2 regions of the Arthrobacter sp. GCM10027362 genome follow, and region 2 is predicted to be linked to the other one. Evidence: predicted binding sites of a transcription regulator. Region 2 holds the regulator's gene; the other holds the start of a gene.

Region 1 (14,115 bases), on a different contig from region 2:
GAGGGCCCCTGCTTCCAGCCGTCGGCCCATGCCGGCCCGGAACTGTCGGCCGGGTGCCTACACCCGCGGAGGTCCCCTCCCGGTCTTGCCGCCGCTGCTGCCCGGCATGGCGCGGCCCCAGCTGCCGCCGGCCACGGCGCGGTCCCGGCAGTTCGCCGACGCCTCCGGAGGGATGCTTCCGGCCTCGACCGGCCGGTTGCGGATGCCGATGGCGGAGATGATCCCGCCGGCAAGCAGCAGCACCGCCGCAACGAGCACCACCCGGCGGAAGGCGCCGTAGCCGAGGGTGCCTCCGATCATGGCACCGGCGGCGGCGATGGCAAGCAGGCCGGCCACCCGGGCCACGGCGTTGTTGATGGCAGAGCCGATGCCGCTTTGGTCCGGGCCGACCGCTCCCAGCACCGCGGCGGTCAGCGGGGAAACGGTGACTGCCAGTCCGAGGCCGAACAGCAGGATGCCGGGGAGCAGCTGCAGCCAGAAATTGAGCGGATCGTGTGCGCTCTGCATTAGCAGGAAACCGGCCCCGGCGACCGCCGGCCCGGCTGCCATGAAGAGGCGGGGGCCCGTGGGTCCCGGCGAGTGCGCCGAATGGTGCGGCGAGCGAGAGCGACAGCAGCGTGGCGGGGATGGTGGCCAGCCCGGCGGCAGTGGCGGAGAAACCGGCAACCTGCTGCAGGAAGATCGGGAGGATGAACAGGGCCAGCGACAGGCCCGCGTAGATGCTGGCGGTGGCCAGGTTGCCCACCCCGAAGTTGCGGATCCGGAAGAGGGCCAGGGGCATCATCGGATGCGGGGTCCGGGACTCCCACCAAATGAATGCGGTGAAGCTGGCCAGCCCGGCGGCCAGCGGCGCCAGCACCAGCGGGTCTGCCCGGCCGAGGTGCTCCCACTCGATCAGGGCGAATACCGGCCCGGCCAGGCCGGCGGCGGCCAGCACCGCACCGCGGACATCAACCGGCGTCCGCGGCCCCGCGCGTGCCGGCTCGGCCAGGGCAGCCAGCAGCTTCAGGGTGATGGCGATCGGGAGGACGTTGATCGCGAAGATCAGCCGCCAGCTCACGGCGTCGGCCAGGAGCCCGCCCAGCAGCGGTCCGATCAGGAACGCGGTTCCGGTCCATGCCGTCCAGGTTCCGATCGCCCTGTCCCGGGCCGGATCCTTGAAGGTTGCGGTGATGAGCGCCAGCGAGCCGGGCACGAGCAGCGCGGCCCCCACGCCCTGGAGCATGCGCGCGCCGATGAGGAAGCCGCCTGCCGGCGCCGCCGCGCAGAGCAGGGACGCCGTCCCGAACAGGGCCAGTCCCCACCGCAGCACCCGGACCCGCCCGTAGGAGTCGGACAGCGCTCCGGCCACCAGGATCAGGGAGCCGAGGCTGAGCAGGTAGCCATCCACCACCCACTGCTGGGTGGCGATGCCGCCGCCCAGCTCGCGGCCGATGGCGGGCAGGGCAACATTGACGATCGAGCCGTCGAGGAAGGCCACGAAGGAGGCCAGGATGGCCACCCGCAGCACCGTACCTTCCCGGGACTTGCTCCGCATGCCGGCATGCTACCGGGCGGTACGGACGGTGACCGCCATCTTCTGCACAGCGTTGTTGCCCATGCCCAGCCAGTTCCATTCCGGTTCCTGCGGCTGGATCCGGACCAGCGCATCCACGGCCCGGCACATCAGCTCGTGTTCGCCGGGCTCCGCCTGCCAATGGAAGGACCAGCCGCGCCAGGCAAATTCACCCTCCGGCGCATCCAGCCGGGCATCGGACCACACGCCGTCCACGGCAACTTGGACCCGCTGGATGGGCGCCCGGCCGGACCAGGCCCTGCCGTGCAGCAGCACCGGTCCGCTATCCACCAGCCGGTGCCGGGTGAGGAAGTCCGGGATGCCCGGCGGCACCATGAGCGCACGGACCTTCATCCGGGTGACCGGCTCGCCCGGATCCGTCTCGTCGGTCTTGTAACAGTAGGACTGTATCTGCTGGAAGCCGGTGAAGGGCCGGGTCCGGGCCTCGATGCCGGCCAGCCACTTCACGCTGGCCATGCCGTACCAGCCGGGCACCACCAGCCGCACCGGGAAACCATGCTGCGGCGGCAGCGGTGCCCCGTTCATCGCATAAGCCAGCAGCACATCCGGTGACAGCGCCTCGGACACCGGCAGGCTCCGGGCATAGTCCTGCTCTTCGCCGCCTTGGATGCCCCGGTCGGCCCCGGTGAAGACGATGTCCACGGCGTCCGGTTCGACGCCGGCCTCCTCGAGCAGCGGCGCCAGCGGCGTGCCGGTCCATTCCGCGGTGCCGACACCGCCGTGGAGCCAGGGCTGGCCGATCGGCCGCGGTTTGAGCAGGCTGCGCCCGTTGCCTGCGCATTCCAGGGTCACGGCCAGTGTGCGCTGCTCACGGGCCTGCAGCTGGGCGAGCGTGAATTCGAGCGGACGGCGGACGGCGCCGCCGATCCGCAGCCGCCAGGAGCCGGCATCGATGACGGGGACATCGAAATGGATCAGCAGATAGTGCATGCCGGCCGGGCTGCGGTCGATGGCGAGCATCTCCAGCGGCATGGCGTGGTTGCGCGCGCCCAGCTGCAGCTCCTCCGCGGTCAGCGGTACGTCCGCGGGCGCCGGAACGGCAGCCGGCGGTTCGGGAAGGGTCTTCATGGGTCCAGTGTTGAACGCGGCGGCGGCGATGTCAGGAACCTGGGTTCCAGATGGCCAGCTCGGCCAGCCTGCCGGGTTCGACGACGACGATCCGGTCCCGTTCCGTGCGGACCACGCCGGCTTCGCGCAGTTCCCGCAGGATCCGCACCACCACCTCCCGGACCGATCCGACGGCTTCGGCCAGTTCCTGCTGCGTGGTGCGCACGGCCAGCTCCGGCGACGCGCCCGGCCAGGCAACCAGCAGCGCGGTCTGCCCGCCGTCGTCGGCACCCGCCGCCAGGTCCAGCAGGTGCCGGGCCACACGCTGGCGCACCGAGGCGAAGGCGCTGCCGGGAATCTCGGCCATGAAACCGAGCACACGCTCGCTGAGTTCGCGCAGGAAGACCTGCGCCACCGGCAGTTCGCGTGCTGCCGCACTGCGTGCCCGGGCCGGGGAAAGCCGCATCAGGGCGGTGTCGGTCAGCGCCACCGCGCTCGCCGGCATGACGAAATGCGGCGCGAAAAGGGACACCACGCCCATCAACGCCCCGCGGCGGCAGTAGCGCACCGTGATGGTCCGTCCGTCGGGTGCCGTGACGTAGAACTTCAGCAGCCCGGAGATCATCAGCTCCAGATGCGGGACCGTGTCGCCTTCGCGGTGGGTTACCGTTCCCGCCGGGACCCAGAGGCGGGTGCTGCCGGCCATCAGATCGTCCAGCAGCGGCCCGGGAAGGCTGCCCAGCCCGGAAGCGGCAACCGCCTGCCGGGCCAGGGCATCGGCGGTCCAGGCCGGGCCGGGGCCTGCTTGGGCCGTCATCGCCCACCGCTGGTCGCATGCTGCGCTGGATTCCGTGCCATGTCCGTCTCCGTCCAGGCCCGCGGCCGGACCGGCGGCGGGCCCTGGTTCCATGCTAGCGGGTGCACCGCTGGCCCATCTTCCCTGGCTGTGCCAGTCTGGGAAGTGCCCGCCTACCGAAGGAGACCATCATGGACGGCATGGGTGCCGGGTTCGCCCCCAGGCAGGCCTTCAGCGGCTTCAGCGTCAACGACACCGCGGCAGCCAGGGATTTCTATGCCGGAACGCTGGGGCTGGAGGTGGCCGAGGGTCCCATGGGCATACTCGAGCTGACCCTGCCCGGCGGGGCCCGGGTCATCGCGTATCCGAAGGAGAACCACGAACCGGCCACGTTCACCATCCTGAACTTCGCGGTCGACGACGTGGAAGCGGCAGTGGATGACCTGAACGCGCGCGGCGTGCAGACCAGGATCTACGACGATCCTGCGCTGCCCACGGACGCCAAGGGCATCATGCGCGGCCATGGTCCGGACATCGCCTGGTTCAAGGACCCGGCCGGCAACGTGCTCGCCGTGCTCAAGGCCTAGCCGCCCGTCGTGTTCCCGCGGGCACCGCAGCCTCAGGCGAAGTAGACACCGATCCGGTTGCCGTCGATTTCCTCAATCCGGATGTCGATGTCGTAGACCTCCCGCAGCACCTCCGGCTGCATGATCTGCCCGGGGGAGCCCTGGTGCAGCAGCCGGCCGCCGCGCATGGCCAGGATGGTGTCCGAATAGCAGGAGGCGAAGTTGATGTCGTGGATGACCACCACCACCGTCTTGCCCAGCTCGTCGGCCAGCCGGCGCAACAGGCGCATCATCTCCACCGAGTGCTTCATGTCCAGGTTGTTCAGCGGCTCGTCCAGCAGCAGGTAGCCGGTGTCCTGTGCCAGCACCATGGCGATGAACGCCCGCTGCCGCTGGCCGCCGGAGAGCTCGTCGACGAACTTGTCTGCCAGCGGCAGCAGGTCCAGCTGCTCGAGGGCACGCTCGATGTGCCCGCGGTCCTCGACCGTGGGCCGGCCGCCCGAGTGGGGGAAGCGCCCGAAGGCCACCAGGTCCCGGACCTTCAGGCGCATGGTCAGGTGGTTCTCCTGCCGCAGGATCGCCATGGTCCTGGCCAGGTCGCGGCTGGGGGTGGCGGCGATATCCAGGCCGCCCACCGCCACGCTTCCTGCATCCATCGGCTGCAGCCGGGAGATCATCGACAGCAGCGTGGACTTGCCCGCCCCGTTGGGGCCGATGATGGAGGTGACACCGCCGGAGGGAATCTCCGCGGTGACCTGGTCCACCACCCGGGCGGTGCCGTAGGACTTGCAGACGCCGGAAAGCCGGATCACTTCAGGGAACCCTTCAACAGCAGGTACAGGAACAGAAGGCCGCCGGTGAACTCGATGATGATGCTCAGCGCCGTATCGAAGCCGAACACCTGCTCCAGCACCAGCTGTCCGCCGATCAGCGCCAGCGCACCCAGCAGCGAGACGATCGGCAGCAGCCAGCGGTGGGCGTAGTCCCGGCAGAGGTGGTAGCCCAGGCTTACCACCAACAGCCCGAAAAAGGTCACCGGACCCACCAGCGCGGTGGAGACGGCCACGAGCAGCGAGCACATGACCAGCACCCGGGTGACCACCCGGCGGTGGTCCACGCCCAGGTTGACCGCGGTTTCCCGGCCCAGCGCCAGCACGTCCAGCGTGTGGCGCAGCCGCCAGGCCGCCGCAGCAATGGCACCGACCACCACGGCGGAAACCCCCAGCAGGCCGGGGTCAACCTGGTTGAACGAGGCGAAGAACAGGTCCTGCAGGATGATGTACTCGCTGGGGTCCATCAGCCGCTGCAGCAGCGAGGAAGCCCCGCGGAAGAGCGTGCCGAGCACGATCCCCACCAGCAGCATCAGGTGCAGCGAGTGGGAGCCGCCGGTGAATAACCAGCGGTACAGCAGGCCGGAGAAGAGCACCATCAGCAGCACCTCGGCGGCGAATTTTGCCGGTGCCGGCACCGTGGCCAGCGTGCTGCCGCCCACGGCGAAGACCAGGGCCGTCTGGATGAACAGGTAGAGCGAGTCGAAGCCCATGATCGAGGGCGTCAGAATACGGTTGGCCGTCACGGTCTGGAACATCAGCGTTGACAGTCCTACGGCTGCCGCCACCAGCAGCATCGCGCCGACCTTCACAGCGCGGCGGGGCAGGATGTAGCCGAGGTTGCCGCGCAGGTCCAGGGTCATGAAGAGCACGGCGGCGGCCAGCGTCGCCACCGCGAGCACGGCGAGCACGACGACGGGTGAGGCCTCGCGCAGCAGCAGGCTGCGGCGCCGTGTTCCGGTTTGGCCCGGCAGGCCGGAGAAGGCGGGGGCGTCAGCCACGCCCGGCACCCTTCCGCCGGGTGCGCAGCAGCAGGAAGAGGAAGATCACGGCGCCGACGACGGACATGACCATGCCCACCGGGACCTCGTAGGGGTAGCGGATGGTGCGGCCGGCGATATCGCAGGCGAGTACGAACCCGGCACCGAACACGGCCGTCCAGGGCACCGCCCGGCGCAGGTTGTCGCCGAAGACGAGCGAGACGATGTTCGGCACCACCAGGCCCAGGAACGGGACGGCTCCGACGGTGGTGACGACGACGGCGGAGATCAGCGCGACCAGGGTCAGGCCCAGGCGCATGATCGCCTTGTAGTTCATGCCCAGGTTGGTCGTGAAGTCCGCACCCATGCCGGCGACGGTGAAGCGGTCCGCGGCGATATAGCCGATAAGGGTCAGGGCGGCAACGATCCACAGCAGTTCGTAGCGCCCGCGCAGGACCCCGGAAAAGTCCCCGATCATCCAGTTGTTCAGGGTCTGGAGCAGGTCGAAGCGATAGGCGAAGAACGTGGCGACGGAAGCGATGACGCCGCCGAGCATGATGCCGACCAGCGGCACCAGCAGGGTATTGCGGGCCGGCAGGCGGCGCAGCACGGCCAGGAACAGGCCGGTGCCGGCCAGCGCGAAGAGGCTGGCCACACCCATCTTGGCCATCAGCGGGGCGGCCGGGGCGGCGACTGTGACCACCAGGGTGCCCAGTGTCGCCGATTCCACCGTGCCCACCGTGGAGGGTTCGACGAAGCGGTTGCGGGCCATCAGCTGCATGATGAGCCCGGCAACGGCCACTGCGGTGCCGGCCAGGACCACGGCCAAGGTGCGCGGTACCCGCGAGATCCAGAAGATGTCCCAGGCCTCCTGCTCCCCGGCGAGCAGGGCCGGCAGCGAGACATCGGAGACGCCCACGAACATGCTGGCCGCCGCAAGGGCGGCAATGCCCAGCCCGGCCAGGACGAGCAGGGCGGATTCGTATGAAGCACCGTCCTTGGCGGCGGAACGGCCAACGGCCGCCGCGGATGTTGTCGCCTCCACGGCGGCCGGCCGGTTCAGGGCGGGGACTGCCATAATCTTGTCCGGAGCCTTGCGTCCGCTGCCTAGAGGGCAGCGGTGACGGCGTCGATCATGGCCGGCAGGTTGTTCAGGCCGTAGCCGACGAGGTACCAGGAGGAGGCGTCCAGGGGGACGATCTTGCCGTTTTTGGCGGCGTTGGTGGACTTGACCAGGTCGTTGTCCAGCACGGCGGAGGCGGCTTCGGCCCTCGTGCCCATCGCGGCGTCGCGGTCGACGACGAACAGCAGGTCCGGGTTGGTTTCCTTTACGAACTCGAAGGAGACGGACTCGCCGTGGGCGCCCTCGGCCTTGATGTCGCTGGCCGCGGGCACGCCCAGCACGTCGTGGACCAGGCCGAAGCGGGAGTTGGAACCGTAGGCGGTGACCTCGCCGCTGGAGGTCATGATGACCAGGCCTTTGCCGGCGTCGGCGGACTTGGCCTTGGTGTCCTCGATCTGTGCGTTGAGCGCGTCCAGCTTTTCGGCGACGCGGTCCTCGGCGTCGAAGATCCTGCCCAGGGTCTGAGCCTGCTCGGTAAAGGACTCAAGCGGCGTGGCGGCATCGACGGACAAATCGACGGTGGGGGCGATCTTGCTCAGCTCCTCGTAGGAGCCGGCGGTGCGCCCGGAGATGATGATCAGGTCCGGGGCCCCGGCGGAGATGGCTTCGAAGTCCGGTTCCTTCATGGAGCCGATCCTGGTGTACTTCCCGTCCTCGTACTTGGCCAGGGACTCGGGGTACTCGGCCTCCGGCACGCCGTCGGCCTCCAAGCCCAGCGCATCCAGGGAATCCAGCACGCCCAGGTCGAAGCTGTAGACCGTCTCGGGGTTGGCCGGGACCTCGGTGGTGCCCTGCGCATGCTCGATGGTGACGGTTTCGCCGGCGGCTTCCGCGGAAGCGCCCGCGTCCTGGCCGCAGGCGCTCATGGCCAGCATGGAAACGGCAACCGATGCCGCCAGCAGGCGCGACTTGACTGTCTTGTTCACGTGGGACTCCGTAGCAGGTTGGCTCCGGAGGCCTTCGTGTCCGCCCCCGGCAATAGATTACAAAAGTGTGATTTATTTGTGCGCCCTTTGAAGCTATCGGTTAGGTTAGCCTTACCGCAAATCCGGCGGCTGCGAGGTGGGACCGGCGGGCCCCGGCGCCCTCTGCGGCCTTTGCTGGCACTCGCCTTGACCGAGTGCTAATCCGTCTCATAGAGTCGCTGTTAGCACTCTCACCGCGAGGGTGCTAACCCCTTCAAGGAAGCCCGCCGGCACCGCGACGACGGCAGGGACGTCCTTGGCAAGTGAACCTATTCGTAGCTCATGCAAAGGAGAGAGCCGAGTGTCGGTCTCCATCAAGCCTCTTGAGGATCGTATTGTTGTCCAGCCGCTCGAAGCAGAGCAGACCACGGCTTCCGGCCTGGTCATCCCGGACACCGCCAAGGAAAAGCCGCAGGAAGGCAAGGTTGTCGCGGTGGGACCGGGCCGTGTCGACGACAACGGCAACCGCATTCCCGTCGACGTGGCCGAAGGCGACGTCGTCATCTACTCCAAGTACGGCGGAACCGAGGTTAAGTTCGGCGGCGAGGAGTACCTCGTGCTGTCCGCCCGCGACGTGCTGGCCGTCGTCACCAAGTAGTTTTCCGAACGCCCCGGCCGGACCATCCGGCCGGGGTTTTCGCCCCTAAGGAGTAGAAACATGGCAAAGCAGTTGGAGTTCAGCGACTCCGCGCGCAAGGCCCTTGAGGCCGGCGTCGACAAGCTGGCGAACACCGTCAAGGTGACCCTCGGCCCGCGCGGCCGCAACGTGGTGCTGGACAAGAAGTGGGGCGCGCCCACCATCACCAATGACGGCGTGACCATCGCCCGCGAGGTGGAGCTGGAGGATCCGTACGAGAACCTCGGCGCCCAGCTGGCCAAGGAAGTCGCCACCAAGACCAACGACGTCGCCGGTGACGGCACCACCACCGCCACCGTGCTGGCCCAGGCCCTGGTCAAGGAGGGCCTGCGCAACGTTGCCGCCGGCGCCGCGCCGGGCGAGATCAAGCGCGGCATCGAGGTTGCCGTAGAGGCCGTCGCCGCCCGCCTGCTGGAGAACGCCCGCGAGGTTGAGGGCAAGGTCGCCGAGGTGGCCACCATCTCCGCCCAGAGCGAGGAGATCGGCCAGCTGCTGGCCGAAGCCTTCGACAAGGTCGGCAAGGACGGCGTCATCACCATCGAGGAAGCCTCCGGCATCAGCACCGAGCTGGTGCTCACCGAGGGCATGCAGTTCGACAAGGGCTACCTGTCCCCGTACTTCGTCACCGACGCCGAGCGCCAGGAAGCCGTCCTCGAGGATGCGCTCATCCTGATCAACCAGGGCAAGATCTCCTCCATCCAGGAATTCCTGCCGCTGCTGGAGAAGGTGCTGCAGGCCGGCAAGCCGCTGTTCATCATCGCCGAGGACATCGAGGGCGAGGCCCTGTCCACCCTGGTGGTCAACAAGATCCGCGGCACCCTGAACGCCGTCGCCGTCAAGGCCCCGGGCTTCGGTGACCGCCGCAAGGCCATGCTGCAGGACATCGCGATCCTCACCGGTGCCGAAGTTGTCTCCCCGGACCTGGGCCTGAAGCTGGACCAGGTGGGTCTGGAGGTCCTGGGCACCGCCCGCCGGATCACCGTCACCAAGGACAACACCACCATCGTCGACGGCGCCGGTTCCGAATCCGACGTGGCCGACCGCGTGGCCCAGATCCGTGCCGAGATCGAACGCACCGACTCGGACTGGGACCGCGAGAAGCTGCAGGAGCGCCTGGCCAAGCTGGCCGGCGGTGTCGGCGTCATCAAGGTCGGCGCCGCCACCGAGGTGGAGCTGAAGGAGAAGAAGCACCGGATCGAGGACGCCGTCTCCGCCACCCGCGCCGCGCTCGAGGAGGGCATCGTGGCCGGCGGCGGCTCGGCCCTGATCCACGCCGCCAAGGTGCTGGACACGGACCCGGAGGTCCTCAAGCTCGAGGGCGACGCCGCCACCGCGGTGAACCTGGTCCGCCGCGCGCTGGCCCAGCCGCTGCGCTGGATTGCCGAGAACGCCGGCTTCGAGGGCATGGTCGTGGTCTCCCGGGTGGACGAACTGGAGAACAACTCCGGCTTCAATGCCATCAGCGGGGACTACGAGGACCTGATCGCCGCCGGCATCATCGACCCGGTCAAGGTCACCCGTTCGGCGCTGCGCAACGCCGCTTCCATCGCCGCCCTGGTGCTGACCACCGAGACTCTGGTCGCGGAGAAGCCGGCCGAGGAAGAGGACGCCCACGCGGGCCACCAGCACTAACCTCAATGCGTGCACGCGGGAAGGGGATCCGGTCAGCGCCGGGTCCCCTTCCCGCGTTAACCGGCATTAGGAACCAGGCCAATCGGCGCGGTTCGTCCGGCGGTCCGGGCACCGGCAGGATCAGTCGGTCTCCGGCTGGTCCTCCTGCAGGCGCCTGCTCCTGGCGGCCCCGCCTGGCCGGGCCCAGACGACATCGTCGGGCCCTTCGGCCGAATCCTGGGAATGGGCGCGGATGTCGATTCCCTCCCCCGAATCATCACCCTCGGCGGCGTCCTCGGTGTGGAGGCGGATATCGTCGCTGGAATCCCGGTTAGTTTCCATGGCTGCTTCTTTCCCCGGCACGTGGAACGGTCCGTGCGTATCCAGCGTACCGCCGCCGTCCACCCGGCGGGAGGGCCGGGGACGGTCACCGCGGGCCCTTCCGGCACGCTGCCGTAATCTGTGCCACATCCGCCGCCGGCGGAAATAGTGGCCGGCCCCGAATGGTTCTACGATGTACTTACACCCCCACGCAGAACCGGCTTCGATGCGACTTTCGCCGCCCGCCCGGTGTTTTCCGAAAGGCATTCCACGTGACCGACGCTGAATTCAATCCGTTTGCCTTCGAGGGACTGACGTACGATGACGTACTGCTGCTTCCCGGTCCCACCGACGTGATCCCGTCCGAGGCGGACACCAGTTCCCGGCTGTCCAAGCGCATCACGGTCCACACGCCGCTGCTCTCGGCCGCCATGGACACCGTCACCGAGTCCCGCATGGCGATCGCCATGGCCCGCGAAGGCGGCCTCGGCGTCATCCACCGCAACCTGTCCATCCAGGATCAGGCCGAGCATGTGGACCGGGTCAAGCGCAGCGAGTCCGGCATGATCACCAACCCGGTGACCATCTCCCCGGAAGCCACGCTGGCCGAACTGGACGACCTCTGCCGCAACTACCGGGTCTCGGGCCTGCCGGTGGTGGATCCGCGCGGCAAGCTGCTGGGCATTGTGACCAACCGCGACACCCGTTTCGTGCCGCGCGCCGCTTACGCCACCACCAAGGTGGACGAGGTCATGACCAGGATGCCGCTGATCACCGGCCGCGTGGGCATCAGCCGCGAGGAAACCGTCGAACTGCTGGGCAGGAACCGGATCGAGAAGCTGCCGCTGGTCGACGACGAGGGCTACCTGCGCGGCCTGATCACCGTCAAGGACTTCGACAAGGCCGAGCAGTACCCGCTGGCCACCAAGGACGAGGAAGGCCGCCTGCGCGTCGGTGCCGCCATCGGCTTCTTCGGGGACGGCTACGAGCGCGGCATGACCATGATCGAGGCCGGCGTGGATGTGCTGGTGGTGGACACCGCCAATGGCCACAGCCGCGGCGTGCTGGATATGATCGCCCGGCTGAAGAAGGACCCGTCGGCGGCGCATGTGGACATCATCGGCGGCCAGGCCGCCACCCGCGACGGCGCCCAGGCCCTGATCGAGGCCGGCGCGGACGCCATCAAGGTCGGCGTGGGCCCGGGTTCGATCTGCACCACCCGTGTGGTCGCCGGTGTGGGCGTTCCGCAGATTACCGCCATCTACGAATCGGCCAAGGCCGCCATTCCGGCCGGTGTGCCGCTGATTGCCGACGGCGGCCTGCAGTACTCCGGCGACATCGGCAAGGCCCTGGTGGCCGGCGCCGACACAGTGATGCTCGGCTCCCTGCTGGCCGGTGCGGCCGAAAGCCCCGGGGACCTGGTCTTCGTCAACGGCAAGCAGTTCAAGACCTACCGGGGCATGGGATCGCTCGGGGCCATGCAGACCCGCGGCAAGAACACCTCCTACTCCAAGGACCGCTACTTCCAGGCCGACGTTCCCGAGGATGAAAAGCTGATCCCCGAAGGCATCGAGGGCCAGGTGCCCTACCGCGGCCCGGTCTCCGCCGTCGCGCACCAGTTGGTCGGCGGCCTGCGCCAGACCATGTTCTACACCGGCGCGCGCACCGTCGCGGAGCTGAAGGCCAAGGGCAAGTTCGTCCGGATCACCGCGGCGGGCCTGAAGGAATCGCACCCGCACGACATCATGATCACCGCCGAGGCGCCGAACTACCGGCGCTGACGCGGTTGGGCCGGGGCTACAGCCGCAGGTCCTCGTAGCTGTGCAGCCGGCGCCCGGGCACGCTGGTGCCCAGGGACTCCAGGGCGCCGGGGGATTCCTCGAAGTGGTCGTTTAGCGGATCCAGGGCGAACAGGTAGGCAAAGTCCAGCCCGGTCAGCTCGCTGACCTTGCGGACGGGCACCTGGAATGTCTCCGGGACGAAGGCCTCGGTGACGATTCCGTCCACCAGCTTCTTCTGGCTGACCAGGTAGGCGGTGGCCGACTGCCCGCCGGCCGGCTTGTCGAAGACGGCAATCTTCCAAAAGGCCAGCGGAACGGGCACCCCGCGGTAGACCGGGTCCGCTGCGGTGAACACCGGGCCGGTGAAGACGACCAGCCGCTGCCTGGCGGCCCGGGCATGCTCCAGCAGGTAGTCCTCGAGGCCCGCCCACAGCGAGTCTCCTTGGTTGAAGAGCTTGTGCTGCGGGGAGCTGTTGGTGAAGTGGAACGTATCGTCGTTGGCCACCTTGGCCGTGGCGTCGTCGGTGCCCCAGGCCGGGTCCAGCCGGCGCACCAGGTGGCCGCGGTCGAAGTCGTTGCGCGTGTACAGTTCGTCGCCGATCTGCTCCTCCCGGCCCAGCCGGGGATCGAAGAACCAGACGTCGCGGTCGCGGGCAGGGGAGCGGCTGAGGCCGCCGTCGATATTGACGGCGGTGTACAGGGCCAGCCGCCGGGTCCGGTCCACCACCAGGCTGAAGTGGTGGTAGGGCAGGACCGCTGCGTCCTGCCCCGGGGAGGCCTGCCGGTTCCGCGCCGCGTTGGCCCGCTGGCTGTCGGTGAGCACGGGCAGGGGCACCGGGGCGGCCAGGAACTGCGTGTCGTAGCCACGCCGGTTGCGGTAGTCCGGGTCGATGCTGATGGCCTCCTCGGCGAGGCTGGTCCCGGCCGCCGGGGGTGATGCCGCGGGCGTGCCCAGCCGGATGCTGACCTGCAGCGGAATGGTCACGCAGACAGCTCCGTCGGCGCCGGCGGTCACGACGGCGGCTGCCGGCGCTTCCTGCCCGATACCGCCCTGGCCGTCCGGCGGGACCTGCTCGCCGGAACGTCCCCGGTCCGCCGGCGGATTCAGCAGCTCGGCGACCAGCTGCTGCTGTCCGGCCGCCAGCCCGCCGGAAGCCCGGTCGAGCCATTGCAGGATGCTGCTGATGCGCACTCCCTCGTTGGCCAGCCATTTGATCCGGGCCTCGCCCTGGTCGGGCGTCCAGACCGTGCCGTCCACGGTCAGGATGTCCCCGGCGGCATTGCGGTCAGGAACGCCCGAATGGTGCAGCCCCACGATTTCCCACTGGTTGTTGTACAGCGGGGAACCGGAGGAGCCCGGCGAGGTGTCGGTGCGGTAGTGCAGGAAGTTCTCCAGCCGGTCGATCAGCTCGTTCTGCTGCAGCGCGATCTGCTTGGGCTGGCCTTCGGGGTGCTGGATGATGTTGATGGACTCGCCCAGCAGGACCTTGCCCTGGTCCCTGGAGGTCCGGTTGAAGCCGAACTGCTCCCGCGCCACCCTGCCGCCGTCCGTGTGCGCGAAAGCTCCCACGGCGACCACGGAAAAGTCGAGCCCGGCATCGGTCAGGAACAGCACCTGGGGTTCCAAATCGAACAGGTACGCCGTGCGGGCGAGCCCGTCGGCGCCGTTCTGGTAGTTGAACTCCAGCTTGGAGAACGCTGCCGTCTCCCGGTCCGGCAGCACGTGGTTGTTCGTCAGCAGCAGGCGCGGGGACACCATGAAGCCGGTGCCGAAGCCGCGGCCGGCGAAGCGGTCGCGGACGTGGACCCGGCCAACCGTCTGCGCCGCCAGGACCCCGGTCTCCAGGAAGGAAACCCCCAGCAGGTTGTTGCCGCCAATCAG
Region 2 (7,086 bases):
AGTGCACGTCCTCCACACCTTGGAGAATCTCGCTGACGATCTTCAGGCCCGAGCTGGTACCGCCGGGAAGGTCGATCTGGGTGATGTCGCCGGTGACCACCATCTTTGAGCCGAAACCCAGCCGGGTCAGGAACATCTTCATCTGCTCCGGCGTCGTGTTCTGGGCCTCGTCCAGGATGATGAACGCGTCGTTGAGCGTCCGGCCGCGCATGTAGGCCAGCGGCGCCACCTCGATGGTGCCGGCGGCCATGAGGCGGGGGATGGAATCCGGGTCCATCATGTCGTGCAGGGCGTCGTAGAGCGGACGCAGGTACGGGTCGATCTTGTCGCTGAGGGTGCCGGGCAGGAATCCCAGCCGCTCCCCCGCCTCCACGGCCGGCCGGGTCAGGATGATCCGGTTGACTTCCTTCTGCTGCAGTGCCTGCACGGCCTTGGCCATCGCCAGGTAGGTCTTGCCCGTGCCGGCCGGACCGATGCCGAAGATCACGGTGTTGACGTCGATGGCGTCCACGTACTTCTTCTGGTTAAGCGTCTTGGGCCGGATGGTGCGTCCCCGCGTGGACAGGATGTTTTGCGTCAGTACATCTGCGGGCCGGGCCACCGACTGGTCGCGAAGCATCCGCAGCAGCTGTTCGACCACCTGCGGCGTGACGCGGGTATCGGTGGCGGCCAACGTCCCGATCTCGGCGATCAGGCGCTCGATCCGCTCGACGACCGGGGCCGGGCCGCTGATCAGGAGCTCGTTGCCCCGCACGAGGAGGTCGATGTCCCGGAACTCGGATTCGATCAGCCGGAGCACCTCATCATGCGTGCCGAGCGTCCTGACCATGTGCTCCGGGGACTCGAAATGGACGGAACGGCTGCTGGATCCGAGCGGATCGACATCCAATCGTGTTTCCGACATAGCACAGGCCGAAGGCCCTTCGCTCCTTAGATTGTCCTTGCAGTACACTTCCATGCTACGTCACCGGCGCACCCCAGCTTGGCCCCGGCCGGGTCGGGATGGCGGGCTGAATCGATAAACCGGATGTATGTCTCGATCCTGTTTCAATCGTGCATCGGTCCGGTTGAGAGGCGGCGAAACGCGGGGTGCGGCGGTCGGGGCTGTGCCAAGCTGGTGTCGCGGCCGCCGCGAGGCGCCCGTGCAGGCACCACCGGCACCGGCCCATCCTTCCTTCCCCGGACATCCGGGCCCGGCCCTGAAGAGGAAAATGAGCATCACTGACCCGTCTCCCGGACGCCCCACACGTCCCGGATCCGGACGCCCGAGGCAGCCGCGCGCGTTCACCGCGTGGCTTGCCTTGCTGACGGCCGGGTCCGTCGCGCTGATCGGTTGCTCGCCCCTGCACGAGCAGGGAGCAGCGGGCCCGACGTCCATGCCGCCCGGCAGCAGCACCCAGATCCCGGCGGAACACGATCCGCTGGTTTCCAGCGGCCCGCTGGAAACGGTGCGGAGCTCCTCCCTGTCCCCGATCTATTTCCTCGGCGCCAACGGCAAGAACGTCTTCCTCTACCGCGAATTCCGGCAGGCCGAGGACCTGGGGGACCCCATTACCACCGCGGTGAGCGCGATGACCCGGCTCAAGCCGCGCGATCCCGACTATTTCAATCCGTGGAATCCTGCCGGCAAGGTGGGGGCGTCGATCACTAACGGCTCAATCATCACACTGGATATTTCCTCAGATGCCTTCAAGGCCGACGTGGACCAGGGCATCGCCGAACGCGCCGTCCAGCAGTTGGTCTACACGGCCACCGCGGCAGCCGCCAACGCAGGCCTGACCAGCGCGCAGAACCCGCTGAGAGTCGTGGTCCTGGTCGACGGGCATACCGGGTACCAGGCCTTCGGGCACGTGCAGCTCGGCGCGCCGATGTCCCGGAACTATGCGCTGGTGGCTCCCGTCTGGGTCGTCGACCCGCAGGAAGGGGCGACCTCCGAGGGCCAGGTGCGGGTGCTGGGGCGCGGCGTGGCCTTCGAGTCGCAGCTGTCCTGGCAGATCTACCGGCTCAAGGGCCCGAAGGACTCCGGCGATGGCGAATTGGTCAGGAGCGGAACCGTCTCGGTCAGCGCCCCGATGGGGCAGACGGGTGAATTCGAGTTCACCCAGCCGCTGGACCCCGGCTCCTACCGGCTGTACGTGTACCACGAGGACATGAGCGGCCGGACCCGGGACCGGCAGAACGCGGACAGCAAGGTCTTCACCATCCGCTGACCGGGCCGCCGGCTGGCCGGATCCTGCCCTTCCAGCCCGTCAAGCGGCCGTTAGGTGGCCGGCGGCCGGTCCCAGCGGCCCAACTGGACGCTGAGCAGGGCGACGGCGGCCGGCCCGGCCGTGGACGAACGCAACACGTGCGGCCCCAGCCTCACCGCCCGGGCGCCGGCCTGCAGCATCGCGTCGACTTCGCGGCTGCTCATGCCGCCCTCCGGTCCGACGATCATGACGACTGCGGCGTCCGCGTCCTGCCGGGACCCGGCTGCCAGGTCCGCGGCGGCAGCGGCGAGGGGCTGTTCGGCCTCCTCGTGCAGGATCAGTGCCAGGGCGCTGCGGCCGATCAGCGCACACAGGCCCTTCAAGTCCACCGGGGTGCCCACCTCCGGGATCCGTGCCCGGCGGGCCTGCTTGGCTGCGGACCGCACGGTGGACTCCCATTTGGCCAGGCCCTTGGCCTGCTTCTCGGCCCGCCAGCGCACGATGCTGCGTTCGGCCTGCCAGGGCACCACCTGGTCCACGCCAAGCTCGGTGGCCGCTTCCACGGCCAGCTCGTCCCGGTCCCCCTTGGCCAGGGCCTGGACCAGCACCAGCCGGTAGGGCGGCGCCGGCTCGTCGACCACGGACTCAACGTCCAGGACCAGTTCCGTGTTGGCCGCCGAGCGTACGCTGCCGGACACGCGCCGGCCGGCGCCGTCGGCAATGTCCGCCCGCTCCCCCGCAGCCAGGCGCCGGACGGTGACGGCGTGCCGCGCCTCGGCGCCGGCGAGCCGGAAGACCGAACCGGGCAGGACGTCGTCGAGCTGGCCCGGTTCCGCGAAAAAGACAGGGTTGGTCAACGACGGGCCGCTGTCAGAGGTTGCCGAGCTTGTCCCGCAGCCGGGCGAAGACGCCGGTGCCGCTGGGGGCCAGCTTGCCCTCGGCCAGATGCTCGCCGCGCAGGTGGGCCAGCCGGCGCAGCAGCTCCTCCTGCTCGGCGTCGAGCTTCGTCGGGGTCTCGACGTGGATGTGGACCTTCAGGTCGCCGCGGCCGAAGCCGCGCAGGTGGGTGACCCCAAGGCCGCGCAGGGTGATCACTTCGCCGGACTGGGTGCCGGCCTTCAGGTTCAGCTCCTGGTCGCCGTCGAACGTCTCCAGGTTCAGCGTCGTCCCCAGCGCCGCCGCCGTCATCGGCACGGCCAGCGTGACGTTGAGGTCGTCGCCTTCGCGGATGTAGTTCTTGTCCGGGGCCACACGGATCTCCACGTACAGGTCGCCCTGCGGACCGCCGGCCGGACCGGCCTCGCCCTGTCCGGCGAGCTGGATGCGGGTTCCGGTTGCCACGCCGGCGGGAATCTTGAGGGTCAGCGAGCGGCGGCTGCGGATCCGGCCCTCGCCGTTACATTCGTTGCACGGGTCCGGAATGATGGTGCCGAAGCCTTGGCAGCTGCCGCACGGGGCCGTCGTCATGACCTGGCCGAGGATGGAGCGCACGGCGCGCTGGACCTGGCCGGAACCGCCGCAGATGTCGCAGGTGCGCGGGTAGGTGCCCTCGCGGCAGCAACTGCCGTTGCAGGTGGGGCAGACGACGGCGGTGTCCACCTCGATCTTCTTGTTAACGCCGAAGACGGCGTCCTTCAGGTCGATCCGGACATTGATCAGGGCATCCTGGCCGCGACGCGTGCGGCTGGCCGGCCCGGCCGAGCCGGTGCCGCCGAAGAAGGTCTCGAAGATGTCCTGGAATGCGAATCCCTGTCCCGAGAAACCGCCGCCGAAGCCGTTGTCCGTGCCGTTCTCGTTGCCCGTGGTGTCATAGATCCGGCGCTTCTGCGGATCCGAAAGCACCTCGTAGGCGTGGCTGACCTGCTTGAACTTTTCCGCGCCATCCGGGCCAGGGTTGACATCCGGATGCAGCTTGCGGGCCAGCTTGCGGTAGGCCTTCTTGATTTCCTCGGTGCTTGCGTCGCGGCTGACTCCGAGTACGTCGTAATGGTTGGTCACCTTTGAATACTTCTCTTCCTGCGAATCGTGTTCCGGCGGCCCGGCCGCCCTGTCGGTGCTTGCCCTGCTGCTTTTCCGCGGCCGGGTTAGCCGGCCAGGATCCTCGACAAATAGCGGGCCACGGCCCGCACGGCGGCCATGGTGGTCGGATAGTCCATGCGCGTGGGCCCGAGCACACCCACCTTGGCAGAGGAATCAGGCCCGTAGCCGGTGGCCACGACCGAAGTCCCGGACAACGAATTGTACGGGTTCTCGCTGCCGATCCGCACGGAAATGCCGCGGGCGTCCTGCTGCATCTCGGAAAGCAGCCGCAGCATCACCACCTGCTCCTCCAAGGCTTCCAGGATTGGCGAAATGCTCAGCGGGAAGTCCCCGGTGGAGCGGGCCAGGTTGGCCGTTCCGGCCATCAGGATGCGTTCGTCGCGGGTGGGGGCGGACAAATGGACGAGTTCGGTGCACAAGGCCTGGAGGACATCGGCGTGCTCCGCGGAGACCCCGGGTACGCCGGCGGCGAGTTTGGCGCCCACCTCGGACAGCGGCGTGCCTGCCAGGGTGCCCAGCAGCGCTGCGCGCAGATCGGCCAGATCCGCCTCGGCAATATCCTCGGGCAGCCTGATCACCCGCTGCTCCACCGTGCCGTTGTCGGCGATCAGCACCACGAGCACCTGGCGCGGGGCCAGAAGGACAAACTCGATGTGCCGCACCCTGGCCCGGCCCAGGTGCGGGTACTGGATCACCGCCACCTGGTTGGTCAGCTGGGACAGCAGGCGCACGGTGCGGTCCATCACGTCGTCGAGGTCATCGGCGCCGTCCAGCAGCGTCTGGATGGCGCGCCGCTCCGCGGCGGAGAGCGGCTTGACATCCGAGATCCGGTCCACGAACAGGCGGTAGCCCTTGTCCGTGGGGATGCGGCCGGAACTGGTGTGAGGGGCGACGATCAGCCCCTCCTCCTCCAGTGCGGCCATGTCGTTGCGGATGGTGGCGGATGAGACGCCCAGGTGGTGGCGTTCGACCAGGGCCTTGGACCCGACGGGCTCGCGCGAATGGACATAGTCTTCGACTATGGCGCGCAGCACCTCCAGGCGGCGGACCTCGCTCACCGGAACCTCCTGTCCAATCTGCCAACCCGTACCCCGCCCGCATCTGGAGGGCGGGGGACGGTTAGCACTCACCGTGCCTAAGTGCTAAGTCTAGTACGTCCGGACGCAACATGGGATTGCGCCCAGCCGGCTCCCCGTTCGCGGCCCGCGCGCCCGCGGCGGGGCGGCCGGTGCCTGGGCTAGCATGGTGACGCCGATGGCAACTGCCTGCCCCGGCAGCCGCATCAGCCTCAGCACTACCAAGCCGAAGGACGGACAGCCATGACCAGCTACGGTTGGGGACCCCAGGACATCACCACGCGGGCCCCCCGGCGCGAGCCGCGCCAAGTGGCGGCGGATCCGGGGCTGGTGCTGGAGGACGTCCAGAGCGGCTGGGTCGGGGCGGTAGTCCGAGTGGAAAAATCCGGCGGCGTGCACCTGGTGGCGCTCGAGGACCGGCGCGGCAAGACCCGCTCCTTTCCGCTCGGCTTCGGCTTCCTGCTCGACGGAGAACCGGTCAAGGTGGTGCCGGCCGTCGCCGCCGCGCCGAAGACCGCCCTGCGTACGGCGTCCGGTTCGGTCAAGGTCCAGGGACTGCGCGCCCAGGTGGCCAAAGCCAGCCGGATCTGGGTGGAGGGAAAGCACGACGCCGAGCTGGTGGAGAAGGTCTGGGGCGACGACCTGCGCGTGGAGGGCATCGTCGTCGAACCGCTGCACGGAGTGGACGACCTCGCCGCGGCAGTGGCGGATTTCGCCCCGGGGCCCGGACGCAAGCTCGGCATCCTGGTGGACCACCTGGTCCAGGATTCCAAGGAGTGGCGGATTGCGCAGGCGGCGATGGCTGTGCCGGCAGCGCGCGGCAACGTGCTCATCGTGGGGCATCCCTATGTCGATGTCTGGCAGGCGATCAAGCCCTCGGTGATCGGGCTGGCCGCCTGGCCGGTGGTGCCCCGCGGCACCGACTGGAAGACCGGGATCCTGGCCGGACTGGGCTGGCCGAACCGGACCCAGGCGGACATCGCCGAAGGCTGGCGCCGGCTGCTGGGCAGCGTGCGCAGCTACGCGGACCTGGAGCCCTCGCTGCTGGGGCGGGTGGAGGAAGTCATCGACTTCCTCACGGCCTGAGTCTTCCCCACGGCCTGAGCCCGCCGGTTGCCGCTACCCTTGTCATAGCAACACCCGTACCCCCCGCTACCGAGCTACTGAGGTAGGTCCTGTGCCAGAGAACACCGCGCGCAACGAGAACCGCAGCCAGAACAGCGAACGCTCCCTGCGGAAGCCGGCCCCCCGGCCGCAGTACCAGAGCGCCTCCTCGACGGCCCTGCCGCTGACCCCGTCCGAGGACCGGCGGTGGGCCACCCTGGCGCATTTCGGCGGGATCCTGGGCTGCATCCCCGCGCTGGTGATTTACCTGATCTTCAAGGACCGCGGCCCGTTCACCGCCCAGGAATCCAAGGAAGCGCTGAACTTCACCCTCCCGCTGACGGTGGTTGCGGTGATTCTGAACCTGCTGATCAACATTCCGGCCGTCAATGCCCTGTTCGCGGTGCTGGCCGCGGCCATCTGGGTCTTCCTGACCGTCTATTCGGTGATCGCCGGGATCGAGGTCAACCGCGGGCGCCCCTACCGCTACCCGCTGAACCTGCGCCTGATCGACTGACCGGCAACTCCCGCACGCCGGCAATTCCCCGGCCGGTCTTGCGCCCGAATGCTAAGCATGCTTTGCTTACACCGTAAGCCATTTTGCCGATGCAACCCGTGACGGACCGGCCCCGGCCCTGCGCGGAAGGCCAGGAGGAAGTGGATGACGGCAGGCTTCA

What was found. The regulator HrcA, encoded in region 2, represses chaperone genes, less so after heat shock. The targets are predictions, from matches to a motif close to TTNGCACTCGNNNNNNNCGAGTGCNAA.
Region 1: the regulator HrcA is predicted to act here: its motif matches at 8,019-8,045, upstream of groES (co-chaperone GroES).

The regions. Positions count from the first base shown of each region.
Region 1 is NZ_JBHTML010000084.1:2,370-16,484, forward strand. Features, by position in the region: gene ACFQ36_RS12960 (maleylpyruvate isomerase N-terminal domain-containing protein) at 1-2, shown strand, start outside; partial or broken gene ACFQ36_RS12965 (MFS transporter) at 58-1,537, opposite strand; gene ACFQ36_RS12970 (sulfite oxidase) at 1,547-2,644, opposite strand; gene ACFQ36_RS12975 (Crp/Fnr family transcriptional regulator) at 2,676-3,440, opposite strand; gene ACFQ36_RS12980 (VOC family protein) at 3,611-4,006, shown strand; gene ACFQ36_RS12985 (ABC transporter ATP-binding protein) at 4,039-4,797, opposite strand; gene ACFQ36_RS12990 (iron chelate uptake ABC transporter family permease subunit) at 4,794-5,816, opposite strand; gene ACFQ36_RS12995 (ABC transporter permease) at 5,809-6,873, opposite strand; gene ACFQ36_RS13000 (siderophore ABC transporter substrate-binding protein) at 6,903-7,844, opposite strand; gene groES (co-chaperone GroES) at 8,185-8,481, shown strand; gene groL (chaperonin GroEL) at 8,542-10,152, shown strand; gene ACFQ36_RS13015 (hypothetical protein) at 10,273-10,473, opposite strand; gene guaB (IMP dehydrogenase) at 10,725-12,233, shown strand; partial or broken gene ACFQ36_RS13025 (DNA/RNA non-specific endonuclease) at 12,250-14,115, opposite strand, start outside.
Region 2 is NZ_JBHTML010000059.1:404-7,489, reverse strand. Features, by position in the region: gene ACFQ36_RS10670 (PhoH family protein) at 1-829, opposite strand, end outside; gene ACFQ36_RS10665 (Gmad2 immunoglobulin-like domain-containing protein) at 1,212-2,210, shown strand; gene ACFQ36_RS10660 (16S rRNA (uracil(1498)-N(3))-methyltransferase) at 2,261-3,046, opposite strand; gene dnaJ (molecular chaperone DnaJ) at 3,060-4,187, opposite strand; gene hrcA (heat-inducible transcriptional repressor HrcA) at 4,274-5,287, opposite strand; gene ACFQ36_RS10645 (DUF3097 domain-containing protein) at 5,549-6,391, shown strand; gene ACFQ36_RS10640 (DUF4870 domain-containing protein) at 6,537-6,926, shown strand.